DNA from 4 places in the Pseudomonas ulcerans genome. Region 3 is predicted to be linked to each of the others. Evidence: riboswitches for the same ligand, from Rfam matches in the RefSeq annotation. Region 3 holds a riboswitch; each other region holds the start of a gene.

Region 1 (5,702 bases), on a different contig from region 3:
ACGTCGAGGTCGTCCAGTTGCCCTTCCACCTCGGCCTCGTCCAGTTCCCGCACCTGATGCCCGGCGCGGCGCCAGGCCTCGGCGTGCTCGGCGTAGCACGGCGACAGCACCCCGACCACGCCACGCGGACGCAGGCGCGGCAGGGCCTGGATGGCCGCTTGCGAGCCGGCCACCGGCAACAGTTCGCTGACGCCGTAGTAGGCACGGGCAGCCTGCTCCAGGCCGTCCTCGGTTTCCGGCAGGCGGGCCCAGGCGCGCAGGGGAATATCGGGCACCGGGAATGGCCAGGGCGCGATGCCGCTGGACAGGTCCAGCCAGTCTTCGTGGGCGATGCCGTAGTGCTCGATCGCCCGCTGCAGGCGACCACCGTGTTCAAGCATAGAATTCGGCTCCCAGGCACAGCAGCAACAGCCACAGCCAGACACCCTGGCAGACCAGGCGCCAACCGCGCTCGATGGCCCCGGCATCGGCTGCCGGGCCTTCGCCCAGGCGCGCACGCTCGTGCAACTCACCATGATAGACAGCCGGGCCGCCCAGCTCGACGCCCAGGGCCCCGGCCCCGGCGGCCATCACCGGACCGGCGTTCGGGCTGTCCCATTGTGGCGCCTGCTGGCGCCAGCATTTCAGGGCCAGGCGGGTCTTGCCCAGCAGCGCATAGGTCAGCGCCACCAGGCGCGCCGGGATGTAGTTGAGGACATCGTCGATGCGCGCGGCGGCCCAGCCGAAGCGCTCGAAGCGCTCGTTGCGATAGCCCCACATGGCATCGAGGGTATTGCTCAGGCGATAGAGCACCACTCCCGGCGCACCGGCGATGGCGAACCAGAACAGCGCGGCGAAGACCGCGTCGCTGCCATTCTCCAGCACCGACTCGGTGGCCGCGCGGGCCACGGCGGTTTCGTCCAGCTCGCGGGTTTCCCGGCTGACCAGGTAGCCGACACGCTTGCGCGCCTCGTCCAGGTCGCCTGCGCGCAGGGCATCGGCCACCGGCTGCACGTGCTCGCCGAGGCTGCGCAGGCCGAGGGCGCAGTACAGGGCGAGGATTTCCACCAGCCAGCCAATGTACGGCAGCCAGGACAGCGCGGTGGCCAGCAAGGTCAGCGGCACCACGGCAAGGAACCAGGCGGTGACGCCATGGCTGCGCCAGCCGCGACCCCCGGCATTGAAACGTTGCTCCAGGCGTCCGGCCATGCGGCCGAAAGCCACCAGCGGATGCCAGCGCCGCGGCTCGCCCAGCAGCGCATCCAGCGCTACCCCGGCCACGGTCAGCAGGGCCACACTCATTCGTTCTCTCCCCAATGGTTTTCAAACAGCATGTCGGCCAGCGGTCGCGGCGTGATCCAGCCTTCCAGGGCCAGCATCGGCGCCGGGTAGAACGCGCGTACCGGGCCCAGGCAGAGGATCGCCAGCGGCTTGGCCCCGGCCGGCATGCCCAGCAGCTCGGCCAGCGCCTGTGGGTCGAACAGCGACACCCAGCCCATGCCCAGGCCTTCGCCGCGAGCGGCCAGCCAGAGGTTCTGGATCGCGCAGGAGAGCGAGGCCAGGTCCATTTCCGGCAGGGTGCGGCGGCCGAAGATATGCGCTTCGCGCTTGTCCATCAGCGCCGCCACCAGCAGTTCGGCGCAGTCGTTGATGCCTTCGACCTTGAGTTGCATGAATTCGTCGGAACGTTGCCCCAGCGCCTCGGCGGTGCGCAGGCGTTCGTCCTCGACCAGGGCCTGGATGCGCTGGCGCAGGTCGCGGCAAGTGATGCGGATGAAGCGCCAGGGCTGCATCAGGCCGACGCTGGGGGCCTGGTGCGCGGCTTCCAGCAGGCGTGCGAGCAGCTCCGGGGCAACCTCGCCGCCACTGAAATGACGCATGTCGCGACGCTCGCCGATGGCGCGGTAGATCGCCGCGCGCTCGGCTTCGCTGTAGGCGTGTTCGCTCATGGTGCCAGCAGCGCCGCCGTCGCATCGGCGTTGGAGGGGAAGTAGAAGTGCACGTACGAGGCGGTCAGGCGCCCGCTGCGGTACACCGCTTCCGCACCGCGCCCGCCGTTGGGGCTCTGCCCGCGGGCGATCGGTTCCAGCTCGGTGCTGGTCAGGGAATGATGGTAGGTATGGCCGCGCAGGGTGCCTTCCGGCAGTTCCACCGCCTGCAGGGCCAGGGCCGCCAGGCGCTTCTGCATCACCGCCTCGCCCGCCAGCAGGCCGGCCAGTTCGGCGCGCTCGCCGGCGACATCGGTCAAGGCATCGAGCAGGTAGAGCATGCCGCCGCACTCGGCAAGCACGGGCTTGCCGGCCTGGTGATGGGCACGGATGGCCGCCAGCATCGGCGCGTTGGCGGCCAGGGCGTGATGGTGCAGCTCGGGGTAGCCGCCGGGCAGGTACAGGCTGTCCGCCGCCGGCAGTTCGCGGTCATGGATCGGCGAGAAGAAGCTCAGCTCGGCACCCATCGCCCTCAGCAGGTCGAGGTTGGCGCCATAGGTGAAGGCGAAGGCTTCGTCACGGGCCACGGCGATGCGCACGCCGGCCAGGCGCGGCTCGACGGCATGCGCCTCGGGGGCAGCGAACGCCACTGGCGGCGGCAGGGACGACTGGCAGCTGTCGCCCAGGGCCTTGGCAGCGGCGTCGAGGCGCAGGTCGAGGTCGCTCAGTTCGCTGGCCTGGACCAGTCCCAGGTGGCGGCTCGGCAGCTCGATCCCGGTCTCCCGGGACAACCCGCCGTACCAGCGCAGGCCTTCGGTGAGGCTGCCTTCCAGCAGCTGCGCATGGCGCAGCGAGCCGACACGGTTGGCCAGCACGCCGGCGAACGGCAGGTCGGCCTGGTAGCGCGCCAGGCCCAGGGCCAGGGCGCCGAAGGTCTGGGCCATGGCGGTGCCGTCGATCACCGCCAGCACCGGCACGCCGAAATGGCGGGCCAGGTCGGCGCTGGACGGAGTGCCGTCGAACAGGCCCATCACCCCTTCGATAAGGATCAGGTCGGCCTCGCCGGCGGCTTCCCAGAGCAGGCGACGGCTTTCCCCGGCGCCGACCATCCACAGGTCGAGCTGGTACACCGGCGCGCCGCTGGCGCGTTCGAGAATCATCGGATCGAGAAAGTCCGGTCCGCACTTGAACACACGGACCTTGCGCCCCTGGTTGCGATGCAGGCGGGCCAGGGCCGCGGTCACGGTGGTCTTGCCCTGACCGGAGGCCGGCGCGGCGATCAGTACCGCCGGGCAATGCCGGGTGTCACTCATAGCTCGACGCCCTTCTGGGCACGGATGCCGGCCTGGAAGGCATGCTTGACCATGCCCATCTCGGTGACGGTGTCGGCCAGCTCGATCATCTCGTCCTTGGCGCCGCGGCCGGTAACGATCACGTGCTGCATCGGCGGACGGGCCTGGAGGTCGCCGAGCACCTGATCCAGGTCAAGGTAGCCATGCTTGAGGGCGATGTTCAATTCATCCAGCACCACGAAGCCGATGCTCGGGTCCTGCAACAGTTGCCGCGACACGGCCCAGGCCGCTTCGGCGGCGGCGATGTCGCGCTGGCGGTCCTGGGTTTCCCAGGTGAAGCCCTCGCCCATCACGTGGTAACGCACCTGCTCGGGGAAACGGCGGAAGAACAGTTCCTCGCCGGTGGCGTTGCGGCCCTTGATGAACTGCACCACGCCGCACTGCATGCCATGGCCGAGGGCGCGGGCGAGCATGCCGAAGGCCGAGCTGCTCTTGCCCTTGCCGTTGCCGCTGAGCACCAGCAGCAGGCCGCATTCGTTGGGGGCGTTGGCGATGCGCTCGTCGATCACCGCTTTCTTGCGCTGCATGCGCGCCAGGTGGCGTTCGTCACGTTCGGGGGATTCGCTCATCGGGGGTCTCCGCGGGCCACTGTCGACAGGCGGGAAGCGACGACAGCTGGAAAGGTGGGCACGGCGGGACAGGCGCAGGCGGCGGGCGACGGGGCCCGGCAAACCGCGCATCACCCTCCGTGATGCCGTTGACTGTTTGCAGGCCGGTCTCCGGGCTCATGAGTGGATCGCGATCCCGACCGGGCGCCTTCCCGGGTCGGAAACCCAGTGGCCTTGCGCGGTCTTGCCTCATCTACCGTTGCGGGGGCAGCGCCGGGATCGCACGTCGCGCGTGCCCACCGGCTTCCCTGTTTCACCCTGTCGACCGCAAGGTCACAGAGCACCTGAAACAAGTCGCGAAGGTTAGAGGGTTGGGCACTGAGCGTCAATTGGAGACGCCCGTCACAGGCCGGACCAATGGCACTATCCGCAGGCTGTGCCACAGTGATATCAAATCGCCATGGTTTTCCGCTGTACTCGTACAAAAACTACGAAAGGAGAGCAGCATGCAAGGCCTGATTCTCAACAATCCCCGACTCGAATTCCTGCGTCCGGCACTGGAACGCTGGGGGGAGTCCATCGAGCGCTTCAACCAGGTCCTGGGCGATGGCGAAGGTCCTTACTGGCAAGGCGTCCAGGCCAACCTCGGCACCCTCTCCGCAGCCATCTGGCAGGCCGAACTGGTGACCTTGCAAGGCTACCAGAGCAAGAAACAGCGCGATGAAGGCGAACGTGGGGCGCAGTGCGATCTGCTGATCGCCAGCCGTGACGAATCGGCCTACCTGCATGCCGAGCAGCGCTGGCCCAAGGTGGGCCGCCTGGACCTCAGCAGCGCCTTGCAGGAAGCCGGGGCGGTGGCCAAGGGCATTGCCTATGCGAGCCAGCTGAAGCTCGCCGCGCTGTTCGTCAGCCCGGTCAAGCTGGAAAAGCATGCCAGCCCGGAAGAACTGCAGGACATGGTGGATGACCTGCAGAAGCACAACGCCTGCGCCATCGCCTGGTGTTTTCCGTACGGGTATCGCAAGTTGCATGACGAGTTCGGGCAGTACTATCCCGGAGTGGCGCTGCTGCTGAAGCAGGTCTGATCCCCTGAAACCAATCGCCGGCCATCCCGGCGATTGGCCAGGATGGCCGCCCTCATTCCTGAACACTCGACTGAACCTCCCGCCTCCGCCCCGCCTCTGACCTGTAACACCCCCGTTACGCGAAGGAGTCGAGCATGTCCTCACTGCGCCTTGCAGTCCTGCTGGCCATCGCCGCCGGCCTGACCGCCTGCGGCGAATCCGCCCGCCTGCAGGTCACCGATGGCAGCGGCCCGTCGCCGCAACTGCCGGAACCGAACAAGACCCTGATCCCCACGGTGAACATCGCTCCGGCCGTGGGCTGGCCGGAAGGCACCAAACCCGTCACCGCCCAGGGCACGCAGGTAGTGGCCTTCGCCAGCGGACTGGACCATCCGCGCTGGCTCCATGTGCTACCCAACGGCGATGTACTGGTGGCGGAAACCAATGCCCCGGAGAAACCCGAGGACGGCAAGGGCATCCGCGGCTGGGTTATGAACAAGGTCATGGCCAAGGCCGGCGCCGGGGTGCCCAGCGCCAACCGCATCACTCTCCTGCGGGATGCCGACAGGGACGGCGTGGCGGAAACCCGCACGGTGTTCCTCAAGGATCTGAATTCGCCGTTCGGCATGGCCCTGGTCGGCAACGATCTGTACGTCGCCGACACCGACCGCCTGCTGCGCTTCAAGTACCAGGACGGTGCGACCTCGCTGGACGGGCCCGGTGAAGCGGTCACCGATCTTCCGGGTGGCCCGCTCAACCACCACTGGACCAAGAACGTGATTGCCAGCCGCGATGGCAAGAAGCTGTATGTCACCGTCGGCTCCAACAGCA
Region 2 (5,702 bases), on a different contig from region 3:
GGCGTGAGCCGACGCCGTCGCGAAAGGCGCTGGCGAAGCCTCCGACCACCAGGTCGAAGCGTCCGGCGTAGAAGACTTCCTGGGAGGGGTACTGGCGCGACAGCAAGGGGACGCCGCGGTAGCGGTTTTCCTTCAGGGCGCCGACGTCGTCATCTATATAGCTGACTGCGGCCAGAGCCGGGCCGGCATCCAGTGCCAGCAGCAGGTCGGCGGCGTGCTGGTTGAGGGCAAGGATGCGCTGTGGTCCGGGGGCCTTGTGGGTCCAGGTCTCGCCGCAGTTCTGGTAGTCGAGGGCATTCGCGCTGGAGCAGGCCAGGAGCAATAGCCACGTCAGGTGCTTCATGGGCCGTCTCCGTTGAGCAGCAGGTCGCGTACCGGGCGACCGTCCACCAGGTGTTCGCGGACCAGGCGCCGGGCGTCGTCGTGGCTGGCGATGCGGTACCAGCAGCGGTCCGGATACACCGTTGCCACCGGGCCGAGGTTGCAGGGGAACTGGCAATGGGTGCGGGTCAGCAGGACGCCGTCGGCGGTCTCCATGCGTTGCGCGGCCAGCAGCTCGTTGCGCACCGTCTTCCAGACTTTCAGGGCGCCGCGCAGGGTGCAGCGGGGGCCGGTGCAGAGCATGACGTGGCGGGCGTGGTCAGGGATGTGCGACCACTCGGGGTTGCTGGGGATGTCCTGTTCGTTCATGGGCTGTCCTTCGAATTCCGTCGAGGCGACGCGTACGCTGTGGTAGCCCACGACGTACGCTTCCATCACAAAGCGCCTCAGAAGCTGTAGGTGTACCGCGCTTCGGCCGTGAACGGCCGGCCCAGGTTGCTTACCCGTGGCGAGCTGGAATCCATGCTGGTGGTGTAGTCACGGTCCAGCAGGTTCTCCAGCAACAGGCTCAGGCGATGCTGGCGCTGGCCATCCAGGTAGCGGTAGGCGTCGGCATCGACCACGGTGTAGTGGCCATAGTCGATATCCCGCGGGCTGATCACGCTGCCGATGTAGCGCACCGCCGCACCCGCGCCCCACATGCGGTCGGCGGACTCGTAGCCGATCCGGCTGCGGGCGAAGTAATGCGGGATGTTGTTGATGGTCGCCCCATTGCGCGACTCGGTGAGGTTGCGGGTCATGTCCGCCTGCACCTGCCAGCGGTCGCTGAGCTGCACCTGGCCGTTGAGCTCGAAACCGCGCACGGTGATTTCGCCGTCGCCGTTGACCCACTGGCTGTCGACGATGGTGATCAGGTCCTCGATGCGACGATGGAACAACGTGCCGCTGACGCTGTAGGGCTGGCCGTTGACCAGGTTGCTGTAGTCCAGGCCCAGTTCGGCGTTGCGGCTTTTCTCCGCCTTGAGGTTGGGGTTGCCCATCTCGTCGCCCGGCTCGTTGACGTACAGCTGCTCGGCATTCGGCAGCTTGTAGGCCGAGCCGAACTGGCCGCGCAGCTTGAGGTGGTCGGTGAGGTCGTAGAGCGAGGTGAGCATGCCCACGGTGGCACTGTCGCCGCCGCTCAGGTGCTCGCGGCGCACGCCGATGCTCGGGTGCCAGTCGGGCAGGGCGGTGATCTCGGGGCGCAGTTGCACATACAGGGCATGGGCTTCGGCCTGGTTCTGGTCGATCTTCAGGACATCGTCCTTGCCCTTGTAGAACTGGTTGTCGGTGCCGAACACCAGGGTGTGGTTGCCGGGCAGGATCGCCGTGCCTTCGGCTTGCACGCCCCAGTCGCTGAAGCCCCAGTAGTCGTTGTGGTTGACCACCCGGGTGCTGCCGTCGGTGTTGTTGTAGACCCGGTTGTAGTTGGTGTCCCAGTCGTTCATGTGGCCCTTGACGAAGTAGCTGAAGTCTTCGTTCAGGTGTTGCTGGAAGGTCGCCGTGGCGATCTGCTGGACCCGGTCGTTGGTGGTGTTGCGGTTGGAGGTCGGGCGCAGGAAGTCAAGGCTGGCGGCGCTGTACTGGTAGAACAGCTCCAGACGGCTGTCGTCTCCAAAGCTCTGCGCGGCCTTGGCGCCGAAGGTGTTGACCTCGTAGCTGCGCTTGCGGTCACTCACCGTCGCAGCGATATCGCTGCTGCGGTACGGCTGGTAGCCCTCGGAAATGTTGTGGCTGACGTAGGCGAGCAGGCCGAGGTCGCCGAAACCGTTGCTGAAGATGCGTTCGATGCGCCCGTCGCCGTTGCGCCCGGCGAAGCTGTCGACGCCCAGGTTGACCTGGCCGGAGGCATCGCGGGACTGGGCATTGCGGGTGACGATGTTGATCACCCCGGACACCGCCTGGGTACCGAACAGCAGGCTCTGGCCGCCCTTGAGCACTTCGATGCCTTCGATCGCCGCGGCGGGCAGGGTATCGATGTAGATGCCGCCGTAGAGGCGGTTGTTCAGGCGCACGCCGTCGAGGAGGATCAGCGTGTCGTCGTTGCGCCCGCCCAGCAGCGAGTAGGTACCGTAGTCGAACGGGCCCTGCTTGGGCGCGACGTACAGGCCAGGGATGAACATCTGCAGGACGCGGGTGATATCGGCGCTGGGGCCGGCGCGTTCGATCTGCTCGCGCTCGACCACTTCGACCTTGCTGCCGTAGCGGGCCATCTGCGCGATGGTGTTGGATTCCACTGGCGGCGCCGAGACGATCTGCTGGTCCAGGGTGAGTGCATCGGCCGCGTGCAGCAGCGTGGGGCTGCCGAGCAGGCAACCGAGTAGCGCGCGGGCGATTGGAGTGAAGGATGTGTTGCTCATTGACTTCTCGAAAGGAATTTTCGGGAAGCGCACAGGAGGGTACTGGCGAACGCGCGCCAGGTTACCGGCTCGTGCCCGCCCACCGCAGGTTTGCCAAATGACTGACGAATCCGTTCTCCAGTCGTGATGCTTCAGGCCGGTCTCCGGGCTTGCGAGGATGGAAGCCATTCGCCTTCCCATGCGTCATGCGCACAGTGGCCTGGTTGAATGCTTCACTCGCTTACCGTTGCGGGGGCAGCGCCGGACTGGTCGCAAGGACGCACCGGCTTCCCGTTTCACCTGCCGCGCGGCGGCGGCAGACACCTGAAACGGGCGGCATCTGACCATCGGGATGACCGTTCGTCAACCATGGGCTTTTTTGCGGGCAAAAAAAACGGCACCGCCAAGGGTGCCGTTGCTGTATCGCCGGTCAGCTTATTGATGCAGTTCTTCGGCGGCGTACAGGGTGTTTTCCAGCAGGCAGGCGCGGGTCATCGGGCCGACGCCGCCCGGAACCGGGGTGATCCAGCCGGCGCGGGGCAGGGCGGTCTCGTAGACCACGTCGCCGACCAGCTTGCCGTCTTCCTGGCGGTTGATGCCGACGTCGATGACGATAGCGCCTTCCTTGATCCACTCACCCTTGACCAGGCCTGGCTTGCCGGCGGCCACTACCACCAGGTCGGCACGGCCGACGTGACCGGCGAGGTCCTTGGTGAAACGGTGGGTGACGGTGACGGTGCAGCCGGCCAGCAGCAGTTCCATGGCCATCGGGCGGCCGACGATATTGGAGGCGCCGACGACCACGGCGTTCATGCCGTAGAGGTCCTGGCCGGTGCTTTGCAGCAGGGTCATGATGCCTTTCGGGGTGCACGGGCGCAGCAGCGGGATGCGCTGGGCCAGGCGGCCGATGTTGTACGGGTGGAAACCGTCGACGTCCTTGTCCGGGCGGATGCGCTCCAGCAGCAGGGAGGCGTCGAGGTGGGCCGGCAACGGCAGTTGCAGGAGGATGCCGTCGATGTTCGCGTCATCGTTGAGGCGATCGATCAGGTCGGTCAGTTCCTGCTGGCTGGTGCTGCTCGGCAGGTCGAAGGCTTGCGAAATGAAGCCGACTTCCTCGCAGTCCTTGCGCTTGTGCGATACATACACCTGGGAGGCGGGGTCGGTGCCAACCAGGATCACCGCCAGGCCGGGGGTCCGCAGACCTTGCTGGCGACGTTCAACGACACGTTGGGCGATCTGCTGGCGCAGGCTGGCGGCGATCGCCTTGCCGTCGATAAGTTGTGCAGTCATGACGGGTGATTAACCATCGAGAGAAAAAAAGAGCGCGCATTCTCTCATGAGCAGGGCGAAGGGCAAAGGCGCTTGGTCCGGCAATTGCCCTAAGCCCTTCAATAAAATGAAATTTTCCGAGAAATATGTTGACGGTGTGACAGGTGGTCTATAAGATTCGCCTCACTTGTCGGGCAGGGCCTAGCACTGGTTAGCAAGGTCGGGCAGAATGAGCGGATTTTGGCTTGTTCGGTACGGCTAAACGTTAATTTGTAATCGCAAGCGAAAGCAGATTAAATATGCGCCCGTAGCTCAGCTGGATAGAGCATCCGCCTTCTAAGCGGATGGTCGCAGGTTCGAGTCCTGCCGGGTGCGCCAATCAAGGCAGCTTTGGCACAAGTAGCAGATGCAATATGGTGGACGTAGCTCAGTTGGTAGAGCGCAGGATTGTGATTCCTGTGGTCGAGGGTTCGATTCCCTTCGTCCACCCCATATTCTGAAAGGCGCCTGATGAAAGTCTGGCGCCTTTGCTTTAAATGCTTCACGCGGACGTGGTGAAATTGGTAGACACACTGGATTTAGGTTCCAGCGGCGCAAGCTGTAAGAGTTCGAGTCTCTTCGTCCGCACCATTCAAGTCTTCACCGCCCGTCACTGAGGTGTGAGAAGGTCGCAAGTCAGCAACAAATGGTGGACGTAGCTCAGTTGGTAGAGCGCAGGATTGTGATTCCTGTGGTCGAGGGTTCGATTCCCTTCGTCCACCCCATATTCAGAAAGGCGCCTGGTGAGAACCAGGCGCCTTTTCGTTTTTTGGGGTCGTGAAATGAAAAGGCAGCCTTGGTGTGGCTGCCTTTTTCATTTGTTCGTCGTGCTCTCGTGGCGTTTACTGCGTGTTGACGCTCAGGGTTGCGCGGTCTTGCGTTTTCGGCGCATCGACATCACAGGCGGCCTCGCTGATCGCCCTTGACAGCGAACCTTTGAAGATCGGCGTGGGCTCGTCATCCGGGCGAGCGTCTGCCAGGCCTTTCAGTGACGTGCTGGAGCCCATGAAGCGTACTGTGCGGGAAATGCAATCGAACTGACGGGCGGAGAAGCTCGTTCCGCTGAGGCCTGTGCGTTGGGTGATTACCGAGAGTCTCCCGGGATTGCCGCTGACCTTGACGATCACGTACTGCGCATCTGGGTCGAATGAAGCTTGCAGGGGTGTAGCAGCGGCGATAGAGCAGGGGAAAGCCCAGGCGCTGACCATCAGGAGTTTCTTCAACACGGTTACGTCCTTGCGGTGTTGATCACCAGGCATGTCAAAGTGGTAATTGGGAATGAAACGCATTTGTGGCGTTGATTGATACTAGATTAATGGCCCGGAACACGCATTTGCAAACTTCCTCCCGAGAATTTGTAAGAAAAATCTCTTTTTTGCGTGGATTGTGGATGAGCGGTCGGCGTTTCTTCCGAGCTGTAATGGCTATAAGGTTCGAGCAAAAGCTGATAGATTTCAGCTCGTTGATTAAGTGTCGGTACGCCATCAGGCAGGTAGAAGGATGATTGCGAAAGAGCAACGCCAGGCAGTCGCACTGGAGCGTTTCGCGCAGGCCAATCCGCAGTTGCTGGCGGAAATCGCTTCGTTGAGCGAGGTCGAGCGGCGTCAGCAGCTTGAGTGGGCGTTCGAAGATGAAGCTCGGGGGCAGGGTATCGAGCCTTGGGAACTGGCCTTGCGCCTGATCGCCGAATCGCCG
Region 3 (5,702 bases):
ATGTCCGCCATGTAGCCATGACTGCTGGCGAGTTCCTCGCAGCTCTTGCCGCGCCAGGTCGCGGGGGTGATGCCCACGCTTTCGGGGGTCTGCAGGCTTTCGCTGGCGGAGGTGATCATGGGCGAGAACACCGCATGGGCTGCTTGCGCCACGCAACCGCCCAGCAGGCCGCCCGCCATCATCAGCGTGCCCAGGCGCAACGCGATTCCCAGTGATCCACCCATCGCCACGATGCTCCCTTCGATCCTGTCCGATTGCCCCGCGATTTCGAGGGGCGTCAATGGGCGGCTAAGCTAAATCAGCTAAAGGCATTACGCCATATCGATTTTCTGGCGCCTGCAAAATGGCCGGATCAGGCTGTTGCGAGGTGATGGTAAGTGCGCAGGGCAATTCCGCTGCCGCCCTCTATGCTGGACAACCAGAGCTGAGACATGATGTCAGTTTGCCCTGGGGAGGGTCGCCAACATGAAACCGTTCAATTCCATGGACGCCGTCTTTACTGCCACACGCACGGTCGCGCTGGGTTCCACCTTCGCCCTGCTGGGCGGCTGCATACTGGACCCGATTTCCATCATCACCGACCCGATCATGTATGCCGCCGATGCCGCAGGGCCGAGCGAGGCCGATTACGCGGCCCAGCACGAGGCGGAAATGAAGACCGTCTTCATCAACCAGTACCGCGGCGAGACCTGCGACAAGATCACCGCCTTCTGGCCCGAGCGCGTCGAGTCCGTGACCCGCGATCCGAAGAGCTGGGGCGGGCGGACGGCGCTGGAAGCGGCGCAGCAGGTCATCGGCGAGAAGGGCTGCGCCATCCCGCAGGCGCTGACATCTGCCACGCCGGCAGCCTCCAGCCCGGCGCCGGTGGAGCGTGACCCGGCGAGCTTTGCCGCGGTGCTGGCCAAGCCTTCCCCTGGGTGGGGCACTGTTTCCTCGACGGGTTTGCCGCAGACCGGGTTGTCGGGCTGGATCGCCCAGGAAACGCCCGCGCGCTACCAGAACCGTTCCTGTGACTACCTCAACCAGGCCTTGGTCTACGCTCGCGCGATGGAAGACACCACGACCCCGGAAATCCAGGCCTGGGGTGCGTACAAGCGCGTGGCCGTGCGCAAGATCTTCGACAACCGCGACTGCCCCGCCTGGGATGGCAATGGCGTGGGCCGCACGGGTGCCTCCGTCAGCGGCATGGACCCGGTCAAGGCGCGACGGCTGAACATGCCGGAGCAGGGGGTTTCGGTGGAGAAAGTGTTGCCGGGTGGCAACGCCGAGCGGGCGGGGCTGAAGTTCGCCGACGTGGTAGTGGCGGTGAACGGGGCGCCGGTGACGGATGCCGAGGAGTATCTGGTGGCCGTCGGCAACATGCCCACGGGTGCGACCGCGCAGTTGAAGGTCTGGCGAGGCAACGGCTTTATCGACGTGCCCGTGCTGGTCGGCCCGCGCAAGCCTTCCACGGTCCCTGCGCGTAGCGCCGCCAGCGCGAAACCGGCGGCGACCCCGGGGCTGCTGGACATGCAGCTGGCGACACTGACCCCCGACTACGCCAAGGCAGTGGGCCTGCCGGCGGCCAAGGGCGCCTGGGTGGTGGAAACCAGCAAGGGCGGGCAGGCCGATCGCGCGGGTTTCAAGGCGCTGGACGTGATCCTCGAAGTGTCCGGCCAGGAGATCGCCTCGCCTGACGACTTCACCGCGGTCGCCGCGAAGACCCGCAAGGGCTACAACGCTTCCGTGGTGGTGTGGCGGAGCCAGGCGCGCAAGGAGCTGAAGCTGGTGCTCAATGGTGACTAACTGGCTGTCGCGCAGAGAACAGGTCTAGAGAGCGACGCAGACCTTGTGGGAGCGGGTTTACCCGCGATGACTCCGGTGAGTTCACTATCGTAATCGCGGCGGTCCGGCGTCCCGGTCAACCCGCTCCCACAAGTCCCTGCTGAGTCAATGAGTTATGCGGTGTTCCATGAGCTGCAGGCATTTATCTCACGCCGGTACCTGCTCCCCGGACCACGCCTCGAATGCCGCCCGCATCCTTTGCCACGTCACCTCGTCCGCAGGAATCAGATGCTCGATCCGCATCGATTCCACGCTGATGTCGAGCGGCATGCCGAACGTGGTGAAGGTGGACAGGAACCTCAGTTCACCGCCCGGGGTATTCACCCGGGTCAGCAGGACAGGCGTGGCCTCCGCCTTTTCATCCCCGGGTTCAGGCGCCGGCAGTTCCCGCAGCAGATCGCTCAGGTACGGGTTGCCCGCCGCTTCGCGAGACGCCCGCTGCCAGGCCGCCGCGCGGACTTCCCGGGCATTGACGATATGACTGCCCAGCCCGTCCGGGTGCATCAGGGTCTGCAGCAGGTTGAGGTTCATGCCCTCGCTCGCCGGCACGCCGACCATGGCCAGCAGCAGTCCCACGCTGGTGTTGCTGGCGGTGATGTCCCAGTTGCGGTCGATGACGATTGCCGGCGCCGGATTGTTCGCCTGGAGAATATGGCCGATGGCGTTGTGCACCATGTCCAGTGCCGGCGCATCCAGCGGCGAGATGGCGTAGCGGGGCGCATAGCCGGCCGCGAGGAAGACTTCGTTGCCGTGCTCCAGCGGCGCGCCGAGGGCCGAGAGCAGGGCATGCAGGGTGCCGGGACCGGGCTTGGCACGGCCGGTCTCCACGCAGCTCAGGTGGCGCTGGGAAATACCGGTCATCAGCGCCAGGTCGAGCTGGCTCAGGCCGGCCTGCCGACGCAGCTGGCGCAGGTGCTGGCCGGCGGGGAGTGTCGAGGCGGGATGGGCGTGGTGGAAGGGTGGCGGGTTCATGGGGCGACTCTGTCCGTCCTTGTGTGCGGTGTCCATGACCTCCCAGGTCATTGAGAGGCGAGCCAGCCTATCACTACCTTTGCCGGGACACACTAACCGGAGACACCCCCATGGTTCGCCTCATCGCGCTGGCAATACTGGTACCACTCACCTTCTACACCGCCTGGACGATCGCCACCGCCGAGCAGTCGCTGCTGGCCTTCGGCCTGGAGCTGATCTCCAGCCCCGACACCGCCCAGCTGGTCATCGACCTGTACCTGATGGCCGGCCTGGCCGGTTTCTGGATGGTCCGGGACAACCGCCAGCGCGGCGGCTCGACCCGGGCGCTGGTGCCTTATCTGTTGCTGACGGCCCTGTTCGTCTCGCTGGGGCCGCTGCTGTACCTGGCGGTTCGTGGCGTGGCGCAGGGGCAGCGGGCGTGAGCGACAGCCTTGCGGTCTACGCCCTGTGCGTGGTGGTCCTGTTCGCCAAGATGCTAGCGGTGTCCTGTTACCAGGGCTACTTCCGCCTGCGCCTCAAGGCCTTCGTCAATCCGGAGGACGCCGCCGTGTTCCAGCGGCGTGCGATGGCGACCGAGCACCCGGAGGTGATACGGGCCTCGAAGGTCTGGGCCAACGACCTGGAGAACATCCCGGTGTTCTTCGCCCTCGGCGCGCTGGCGGTCGCCCTCGATGTGCCGGCGGCCTGGTGCATGGCGTCATGCGTGCTGTTCACCCTGGCGCGGATCCTTCACACGCTGGCCTACCTCGCCCGCTGGCAGCCGTGGCGGACGCTGTTCTACGGTGTCGGGACGGCATGCCTGCTGGGGATTGGCGTGATTATCACGGTTGCTGCGCTGGAGATGCTGGAGCGGCATTGACGCCCTCCAGCGTGGCAAAGGAAATGTCCTTGGCCGTGAGCAGGAAGTCACTCATGTACGGCACCTCCAGCATGTCGCTGCGTACCGCCGCGTACAGCGTGGCCTGCAGGCCGTCCTGGCCCAGGCGCCTGGCAATCACGTAGCCGCGGGCGGTGTATTCGTGCAATGCCCAGTTCGGCAGGCAGCAGACGCCACGGCCGCTGGCCACCAGTTGCATCATCATCACCGTCATTTCGGCGGTGCGTACCTGGGCCGGCTCGACGTCGGCCGGGTCGAGGAAGCGGGTGAAGATGTCCAGGCGATCGCGCTCGATCGGGTAGGTGATCAGGGTCTGGCCGGCGAGGTCGGCCGGTTCCAGGCACGGCTTCCTGCGCAGGGCATGGTGCTTGTCGAGGGCGAGCATGGCCTCGTAGCCGAACAGCGGCACGTAGGTGATGCCGGGCAGGGGCAGCGGGTCGGAGGTCACCACCAGGTCGAGGTCGCCGCGCTCCAGGGCCGGCAGCGGCGCGAACGCCAGGCCCGAGGCGAGGTCCAGTTCCACCTCCGGCCAGGCGCTGCGGAATTCGTCCAGCGAGGGCATCAGCCACTGGTAGCAGCTGTGGCACTCGATCGCGATGTGCAGGCGGTCGGCGCTGCCGCCCAGCAGCTTGCTCAGGTTGCGCTCGGTGGTGCGGATCAGCGGCAGCACCTGGTCGGCCAGTTGCAGCAGCTTGAGGCCGGCGGTGGTGAAACGCACCGGCCGGGACTTGCGCACGAACACCGGCAAGCCGAGGCGATGTTCCAGTTCGCGGAACTGATGCGACAGCGCCGACTGGGTCAGGTGCAGGCGCTCGGCGGCCTCGGGCAGGCTGTTGGTTTCGCGCAGGGCATGGAGCGTGCGCAGGTGTCTCAAGTCGATCATGAGCGGACGTCGACCCCCGTCGAACAATACGCGGGAGAGACGCACGGACAGGCATCGGCATGCCCCGCGCAGGCACGGGACAAGCACCCTGGACAGGGCAAAGGATGGCCATCCCGGACACCCCGCCGGTTGGTGAATGTTTGCCGGCAGGTCTCCTGACTGATGCGTCATGGCCCGGCTCCAGCCTTCCCGGACTCTGTCCAGTGGCGTTTCAGGAGCGGGCTCGGCACCTACAGTTGCGGGGGCAGTTCCGTTTGGCTCGCGTGCTGGCGAGCGACGGATTCCCTATTAATTCCGAGGTGGAAACCGGCGGGCGGCATGGTAGACCATCGGGCCGGGCAGGGAAAGGTTGCCATGCCGGGCTGGTGGTGAGGGACAGATTTCGTTACGTTACGACCGCATGTCACGCAAGGAAGCCCCTCCATGTTCAGCCAATGCTGGCGCTACACCCTGGCAGGTTGCCTGCTTTCACCGCTCTGCGCCGCCGATGGATTCCACATCGATCCTCAGGCCGACAGCTTCTACCAGCAGGCCGTCCCGTATCTGCAGAAGGCCAACAGCAAGTTCGAGGCCGTGACGGCGATCACGCCAGGGACCAGCGCGGAGGAAAAGCGGCGATCCCTGGATAGCGCCGCTGAAGCCGGTGAGACGCTCAAGCCGGCGATACCCTTGCTTGAGCAGGCAGCGGCCCTCGATCACCCTGTCGCCCAGTACCGCCTCGGACTGATCTACGTGCTGTTGGAACCGAACGACGTGACACGGGAAAAAGCCTGTTCCCTGTTCGAGCGCAGCCTGGGCCGCGGCTTCGCTCCGCCGGCACTGGAGATCGCCTCCTTCTGCCCGGCCTACACCGACACACCCGAGTACAAGTTGGCGCTGCAGGTCGTTGAGACCAGCATGCCCCGGTACGAGCGCTACTTCCCGCAGCCTGCCAGCTTGCTCGAATGCAAGCGTGAAACGCCTCCAGGCCTGGGCATGCAGTGGGGCAGCAGTCGTGACTTCCAGGCCGAGATCTACCGGTTGCAGGGCGATGGCAATCGCGCCCGACGCGCCGAGTACTACCGCAAGGCCCTCGATCTCAACGACTGCTACAAGGCGAAGAAACGGCTGGCGATCATGGCCAGTTGATCCTCCACGCCGTCTCGG
Region 4 (5,702 bases), on a different contig from region 3:
GCGGTTGCGCCGGTGATGCTGCCCAGGCTGCTCAGCTCCGGGTCCGGACGATCGTCGCCCGGCACCAGGATCAGTTGCACGCCTCGGGCGGCCAGTTCCACCAGTTGCTCGACACCATAGCGCCAGTAGCCGATGCCGCCGTGCAGCGATACCAGGATCACCTTGGCATGGCGCAGCACTTCATCGACATACAGGTCCACCGACGCATGGTTCTGCACCTGCATGGGGTTGGCCAGGCGCAGGCTGGGGTAGTCCTCCGGCAAGTCCCGGGCGGTTTCCGCCAGCAGCGCCAGGTGCGAATCGCCGCTGCAGAGGATCACCAGTTCGGCGGGGGTCTGGCCGAGATCGGCGATGCTGTCGTCCGGCACGAAACCGCCGGGCTGGGTCCGCAGCAGGTGCATGGATCAGGCGCCCAGGGCCGCGCGCAGACGGGCTTCGAGGGCCGCGGCATCGAGGTCCTGGCCGATCAGCACCAGGCGGGTGATGCGCGGCTCTTCGCTGCGCCAGGCGCGGTCGAAGTGCTTGTCGAAACGGGTGCCCACACCCTGGATCAGCAGGCGCATCGGCTTGCCGGGAATGGCCGCGAAGCCCTTGACCCGCAGGATGCCGGTGTCCGTCACCAGTTGGGTCAGAGCGTCCAGCAGCAGGCTTTCGTCGGCCTCGGGCAGGTCCAGGGAAATGGAGTCGAAGGCGTCGTGGTCGTGATCGTCGTGGTCATCGTCGTCGTCATGGTGCGAATCGTGGTGGGTGCGACGGCCATCGATATGCGCCTCGGACTCGGCACCGATGCCCAGCAGCACGTCCAGCGGCAGCACGCCCTTGCTCGCCTCGATCACCTTGACCGCCGGCGGCAGTTCTTCCTGGACTTCGGCGCGCACCGCGGCCAGGGCCTCGGGTGCGATCAGGTCGGCCTTGTTCAGCACCACCAGGTCGGCACTGGCCAGCTGGTCGGCGAACAGTTCGTGCAGTGGCGATTCGTGGTCCAGGTTCGGGTCCAGCTTGCGCTGTGCGTCCACCTGCTCGGGGAAGGCGGCGAAGGTGCCAGCGGCCACGGCCGGGCTGTCGACTACGGTGATCACCGCGTCGACGGTGCAGGCGTTGCGGATTTCCGGCCACTGGAAGGCTTGCACCAGGGGCTTGGGCAGGGCCAGGCCGCTGGTCTCGATGAGGATCTGGTCGAGGTCGCCACGGCGCGCCACCAGTTCGCGCATCACCGGGAAGAACTCTTCCTGCACGGTGCAGCACAGGCAGCCGTTGGCCAGCTCGTAGACGCGGCCGTTGGCCTCTTCCTCGGTGCAGCCGATGCTGCACTGCTTGAGGATCTCGCCATCGATGCCCAGCTCGCCGAATTCGTTGACGATCACCGCGATGCGGCGGCCATTGGCGTTGTCCAGCATATGGCGCAGCAGCGTGGTCTTGCCCGAGCCGAGGAAGCCGGTAACGATCGTGACGGGGAGTTTGGCCAGTGTTTTCATGTCGGATGCCCTTGGCAGCAGGATTGGCGGGCATGGGGGACGGGAGCCGGATGCCTGGCAGCCGGGCGCGTTCGCCACCGGATCACCCCGCCCGGTTGAAGTGGAAACTGTTCGAGGCAGGTCTCCTGGCTCGTGCTGTGCCCGGGGCAGCATCGACGCCTTCCCGCCGTTCACGGCAGTGGCTGTGGTCGATGATTCAGCACTTACAGTTGCGGGGGCAGCCGCGGAATGGCTGTGATCAGCGCACCGCGTTCCCGTCTTAGCTCCGGCCACGACGCCGGAGAACCTCGAACCGGCAAGGCTACGCAGTGCCCGGAGGCCGGTCAACCGCTGTATTGACGGATGTCAATGCGCGTGATTTCCTAGCGCGATCGTTTGGGTGCCTTTTTTATTACAAGGTGAAACGGGAAACCGGTGCGCGATGACCTTCCAGGTCGAGCCAATCCGGTGCTGCCCCCGCAACGGTAAGCGAGGAAAGCGTCAGATCCACTGTGCCCGCAGTCCGGCATGGGAAGGAGACGCCACGGCTCAATGCCCTCGCAAGCCCGGAGACCGGCCCGACGCAGAATTGACCAAACCCGCGGTGGGCGGGCGACGTTGCACCTCCCGGCCGTCCCGTGCCCGGAGGTTCTTCGCGCTTGCCTGTCGCCAAGACGACACACAAGAGGAAAGCGCCATGCCCGTTACCAGCACCGCCAGCCACGCCAGCAGCACCTCCAGCACCCTCAGCCAGCGCATCGTTGCCGCCGTCAGCGCCTCCGTGCTGGGCCTGTGCCTCGTCTACTTCGCCGGTTTCTCCCATATCGAAGCGGTGCACAACGCCGCCCACGACACCCGTCACAGCGCCGCCTTCCCTTGCCACTGAGGCCTGACCGCATGTTCACTCGCATCGCACGCACCGCGGGCTTCACCGGCCTGCTGGCCGCCCTGCTGCTGACCCTGCTGCAGAGCTTCTGGGTCTCGCCGCTGATCCTCCAGGCGGAAACCTACGAGAACTCGGCCCCGGCCGCCGCCCATGAACACGAGCACGCCGACGGCGCTGCCGCAGGTCATGAGCACAGCGCTGAAGCCTGGTCGCCGGAAGACGGCTGGCAGCGCGTGCTGTCCACCACCGGTGGCAACCTGGTGGTAGCGGTGGGCTTCGCCCTGCTGCTGGCGGCCATGTACACCCTGCGCGCCCCCGGCAGCATCGGCGCCGGCGCACTCTGGGGCCTGGGCGGTTTCGCCGTGTTCTGCCTGGCGCCGAACCTCGGCCTGCCGCCGGAACTGCCGGGCACCGCCGCTGCCGACCTGGCCCAGCGCCAGTTCTGGTGGATCGGTACCGCCGCGGCAACCGCAGCGGGCCTGGCACTGATCGCCTTCGCCGGAAACTGGGTGCTGAAGGCCGCTGGCCTGGCACTGCTGGTGATCCCCCACGTGATCGGCGCGCCGCAACCGGAAGTCCATGAAAGCCTGGCCCCGGAAGCGCTGGAATCGCAGTTTATCGTCGCTTCGCTGTTGACCAACGCCGGTTTCTGGCTGGCCCTGGGCCTGATCAGCGCCTGGCTGTACCGGCGCAAGGCTGCCTGATGCCCACCTCGCCCGGCGTCGGCCTGCTGTACGCCGGGCTGGGGTGTCGTCGCGGTACCCCGGCCAGTGACCTGGCCGGCCTCCTGCGGCAGGTTCTGCAAGACCGCGACCTGCCCTTCTCCGCCCTGGCCGGACTCGCCAGCATCGACCTCAAGCGCGACGAACCCGGCCTGCTGCAACTGGCCGAAGACCTTGCCCTGCCCCTGCACTTCTACAGTGCCGTCCAGCTCGCCCCGTTCACCCCGCGCCTGAGCCATCGCTCCGCCACGGCCTTTCGCCACACCGGCTGCTACGGTGTCGCGGAAAGCTGCGCCCTGGCCCTGGCCGAACAGCTGGGCGGTGCCACGGCACAATTGCGTGTCGAGCGCGTCGTGCTGGGCGACATGACCCTGGCATTGGCCTGGGCCCCCGCTTCTGGCGGATAATCCGCCGCCTTCCCTTCAGAGATTCCAGCATGACCGTCTATTTCATCGGCGCCGGCCCCGGCGATCCGGAGCTGATCACCGTCAAGGGCCAGCGCCTGATCCGCCAGTGCCCGGTGATCATCTACGCCGGCTCCCTGGTGCCTGCTGCCGTGCTCGAAGGGCACACGGCCGAAACCGTGATCAACAGTGCCGAACTGCACCTGGAACAGATCATCGAGGCGATCCGCGCCGCCCATGAAAAAGGCCAGGATGTCGCCCGGGTGCACAGCGGCGACCCGAGCCTGTATGGCGCCATCGGCGAGCAGATCCGCCATCTGCGCGAGCTGGGCATTGCCTACCAGATCATCCCCGGCGTCACCGCCACCGCAGCCAGCGCGGCCCTGCTGGGCTGCGAGCTGACCCTGCCGGACATTGCCCAGAGCGTGATCCTCACCCGGTTCGCCGACACCTCGCCCATGCCCGAGGGTGAGGCGCTGGCCAGCCTGGCCAGCCACAAGACCACCCTGGCGATCCACCTCGGCGTACGCCACCTGGCGCGGATCGTCGAGGAACTGCGCCCGCACTATGGCGACGATTGCCCGATCGCCGTGGTCCACCGCGCCACCTGGCCGGACCAGGACTGGGTGCTGGGCACCCTGGACGATATCGTCGGGCTGGCGCAGGCCAAGGGGTTCCGGCGCACGGCGCTGATCCTGGTGGGCCGGGTGCTGGCCAGCGACAGCTTCAGCGAGTCGGCGCTGTACCGTGCGGGGCACGCCCACCTCTATCGGCCTTGAGGTGTATTGCATTGCCATCACGGTGGTTGCACATTACGGCAACGACCACCCTCGAAAAGGATTGCCCCGATGCTGGAACTGCGCCCCTGCTGCGAATGTTGTGCCACGCCACTGCCCGGCGACAGCCGCGACGCGATGATCTGCTCGTTCGAATGCACCTACTGCCGTAGCTGTACCGAAGACACGCTCAAGGGCAAGTGCCCGAACTGCGGGGGTGAACTGCAGCCGAGACCGGCACGGGTCGGGGAGAAGCTGGCGAAGAATCCGGCGACTACCCAGCGGACGGTGAAGGAGCAGGGCTGTCCGGCACATTGAACCTCATCGCGGGCATTGCCCGCGATGAGCCCGGTACAACTGGCTAGTGGGGCTGCATCTTGTTCTTGATGAACCCCACCACCCAGGTCAGCACCGCACCACCGGCACCGCCGCCAATCACACTGCTGAGGATGGCGGGAAGATCCAGGCTGCCATCGGTGCCCGGCTGGGCCAGGGACTGATCGCCGCTCAGCGCGGCAAGCACCTGCCCCAACACCACGCCACCCACGCCGCCAAGCACCGAGTTGAGCAGCGGGCCCAGGCTCTGCTTGCTCAAGCCCCCTGCCGCATTGCCGCCGACCGCGCCGCTGATGATCTGAATAATCAAGCCAATGAACTCCATCGTAGTTGCCCTCTGTAGCGTCTGAAATGACGACTCGCGTGCGGGCTACTACGGATACGGCACTACCACCGGGCATGGAGACGTCGTGGTCCGACCAACGACGGCAGGCTGTTGCGGATATCCGACAGTATATGTAGGACTTTTCACTTGCGCGAATGACGTGCCACTCAGGGCCGGACGTTCTTCAACTCGTTGAGCAACCCCAGCAGAGACTGCAATTTCTCGTCGCCGAACTGTTCGAGGATGCGCTGGTAGTTGCGCTCCATATCCTCGCTCATGTCGATGAAACACTGCTGGCCCTGCTCGGTGAGGCCGACGAAGACCCGGCGCTGGTCCTGGGTGGATTTCTTGCGACGCACCAGGCCGTCGCGCTCCAGGCGGCTGAGCACGCCGGTCATGCTCGGCTTGAGGATGCAAGCCTGCTCGGCCAGTTGATGGCTTTCCAGCTCGCCCTGCTGGCGCAGGATGCGGATCACCCGCCATTGCTGCTCGGTGAGCCCGTGTTCGTTGAGGGAAGGACGGAAGAACGCCATGGCGGCCTCGCGGGCCTGCAGCAGGGTAAGGGTCAGGGAAGGTCTTGGAATGGGCATGATCAGGCTGTTATCGACGGAGATTCCGCAGCTTAAGAGGCGGACCGGCGGGCCGCAAGTTCCGTCAGGAATACCTCGAAAGTCTCGTCAAGAATATTGAACTGGCCTGTCAGGTAAACATCACGTTTCTGCCTGTCCGCTCAGCCAGTTAAACGATAAACCGAAGGTTGCACGTTAAAAAATATGCACACGAAAAGCGGAATGCGCTT

The links. Region 3 has a riboswitch for cobalamin ahead of V0R59_RS25450 (LysR family transcriptional regulator). Riboswitches for the same ligand answer to the same signal wherever they lie in the genome.
Region 1: another riboswitch for cobalamin. It lies ahead of cobO (cob(I)yrinic acid a,c-diamide adenosyltransferase); the one in region 3 lies ahead of V0R59_RS25450 (LysR family transcriptional regulator).
Region 2: another riboswitch for cobalamin. It lies ahead of V0R59_RS01410 (TonB-dependent receptor plug domain-containing protein); the one in region 3 lies ahead of V0R59_RS25450 (LysR family transcriptional regulator).
Region 4: another riboswitch for cobalamin. It lies ahead of V0R59_RS20545 (CbtB domain-containing protein); the one in region 3 lies ahead of V0R59_RS25450 (LysR family transcriptional regulator).

Annotation. Positions count from the first base shown of each region.
Region 1 covers NZ_JAZDQN010000034.1:21,552-27,253, reverse strand. The annotation lists gene cobD (threonine-phosphate decarboxylase CobD) at 1-380, opposite strand, end outside; gene cbiB (adenosylcobinamide-phosphate synthase CbiB) at 373-1,281, opposite strand; gene bluB (5,6-dimethylbenzimidazole synthase) at 1,278-1,928, opposite strand; gene V0R59_RS23905 (cobyrinate a,c-diamide synthase) at 1,925-3,220, opposite strand; gene cobO (cob(I)yrinic acid a,c-diamide adenosyltransferase) at 3,217-3,828, opposite strand; cobalamin riboswitch at 3,953-4,170, opposite strand; gene V0R59_RS23895 (hypothetical protein) at 4,314-4,892, shown strand; gene V0R59_RS23890 (PQQ-dependent sugar dehydrogenase) at 5,027-5,702, shown strand, end outside.
Region 2 covers NZ_JAZDQN010000001.1:308,974-314,675, forward strand. The annotation lists gene V0R59_RS01400 (ABC transporter substrate-binding protein) at 1-343, opposite strand, end outside; gene V0R59_RS01405 ((2Fe-2S) ferredoxin domain-containing protein) at 340-690, opposite strand; gene V0R59_RS01410 (TonB-dependent receptor plug domain-containing protein) at 768-2,720, opposite strand; cobalamin riboswitch at 2,838-3,042, opposite strand; gene folD (bifunctional methylenetetrahydrofolate dehydrogenase/methenyltetrahydrofolate cyclohydrolase FolD) at 3,135-3,989, opposite strand; tRNA gene V0R59_RS01420 (tRNA-Arg) at 4,270-4,346, shown strand; tRNA gene V0R59_RS01425 (tRNA-His) at 4,385-4,460, shown strand; tRNA gene V0R59_RS01430 (tRNA-Leu) at 4,514-4,598, shown strand; tRNA gene V0R59_RS01435 (tRNA-His) at 4,657-4,732, shown strand; gene V0R59_RS01440 (hypothetical protein) at 4,850-5,230, opposite strand; gene V0R59_RS01445 (DUF6388 family protein) at 5,508-5,702, shown strand, end outside.
Region 3 covers NZ_JAZDQN010000039.1:48,478-54,179, reverse strand. The annotation lists gene V0R59_RS25475 (S1C family serine protease) at 1-224, opposite strand, end outside; gene V0R59_RS25470 (PDZ domain-containing protein) at 466-1,785, shown strand; gene V0R59_RS25465 (helix-turn-helix domain-containing protein) at 1,972-2,796, opposite strand; gene V0R59_RS25460 (DUF2834 domain-containing protein) at 2,907-3,218, shown strand; gene V0R59_RS25455 (MAPEG family protein) at 3,215-3,655, shown strand; gene V0R59_RS25450 (LysR family transcriptional regulator) at 3,618-4,556, opposite strand; cobalamin riboswitch at 4,685-4,882, opposite strand; gene V0R59_RS25445 (hypothetical protein) at 4,980-5,684, shown strand.
Region 4 covers NZ_JAZDQN010000025.1:33,930-39,631, reverse strand. The annotation lists gene cobN (cobaltochelatase subunit CobN) at 1-401, opposite strand, end outside; gene cobW (cobalamin biosynthesis protein CobW) at 405-1,475, opposite strand; cobalamin riboswitch at 1,574-1,780, opposite strand; cobalamin riboswitch at 1,836-2,050, shown strand; gene V0R59_RS20545 (CbtB domain-containing protein) at 2,152-2,340, shown strand; gene V0R59_RS20540 (CbtA family protein) at 2,352-3,044, shown strand; gene V0R59_RS20535 (cobalamin biosynthesis protein) at 3,044-3,469, shown strand; gene cobM (precorrin-4 C(11)-methyltransferase) at 3,499-4,245, shown strand; gene V0R59_RS20525 (DUF1272 domain-containing protein) at 4,315-4,560, shown strand; gene V0R59_RS20520 (hypothetical protein) at 4,604-4,903, opposite strand; gene hpaR (homoprotocatechuate degradation operon regulator HpaR) at 5,071-5,493, opposite strand.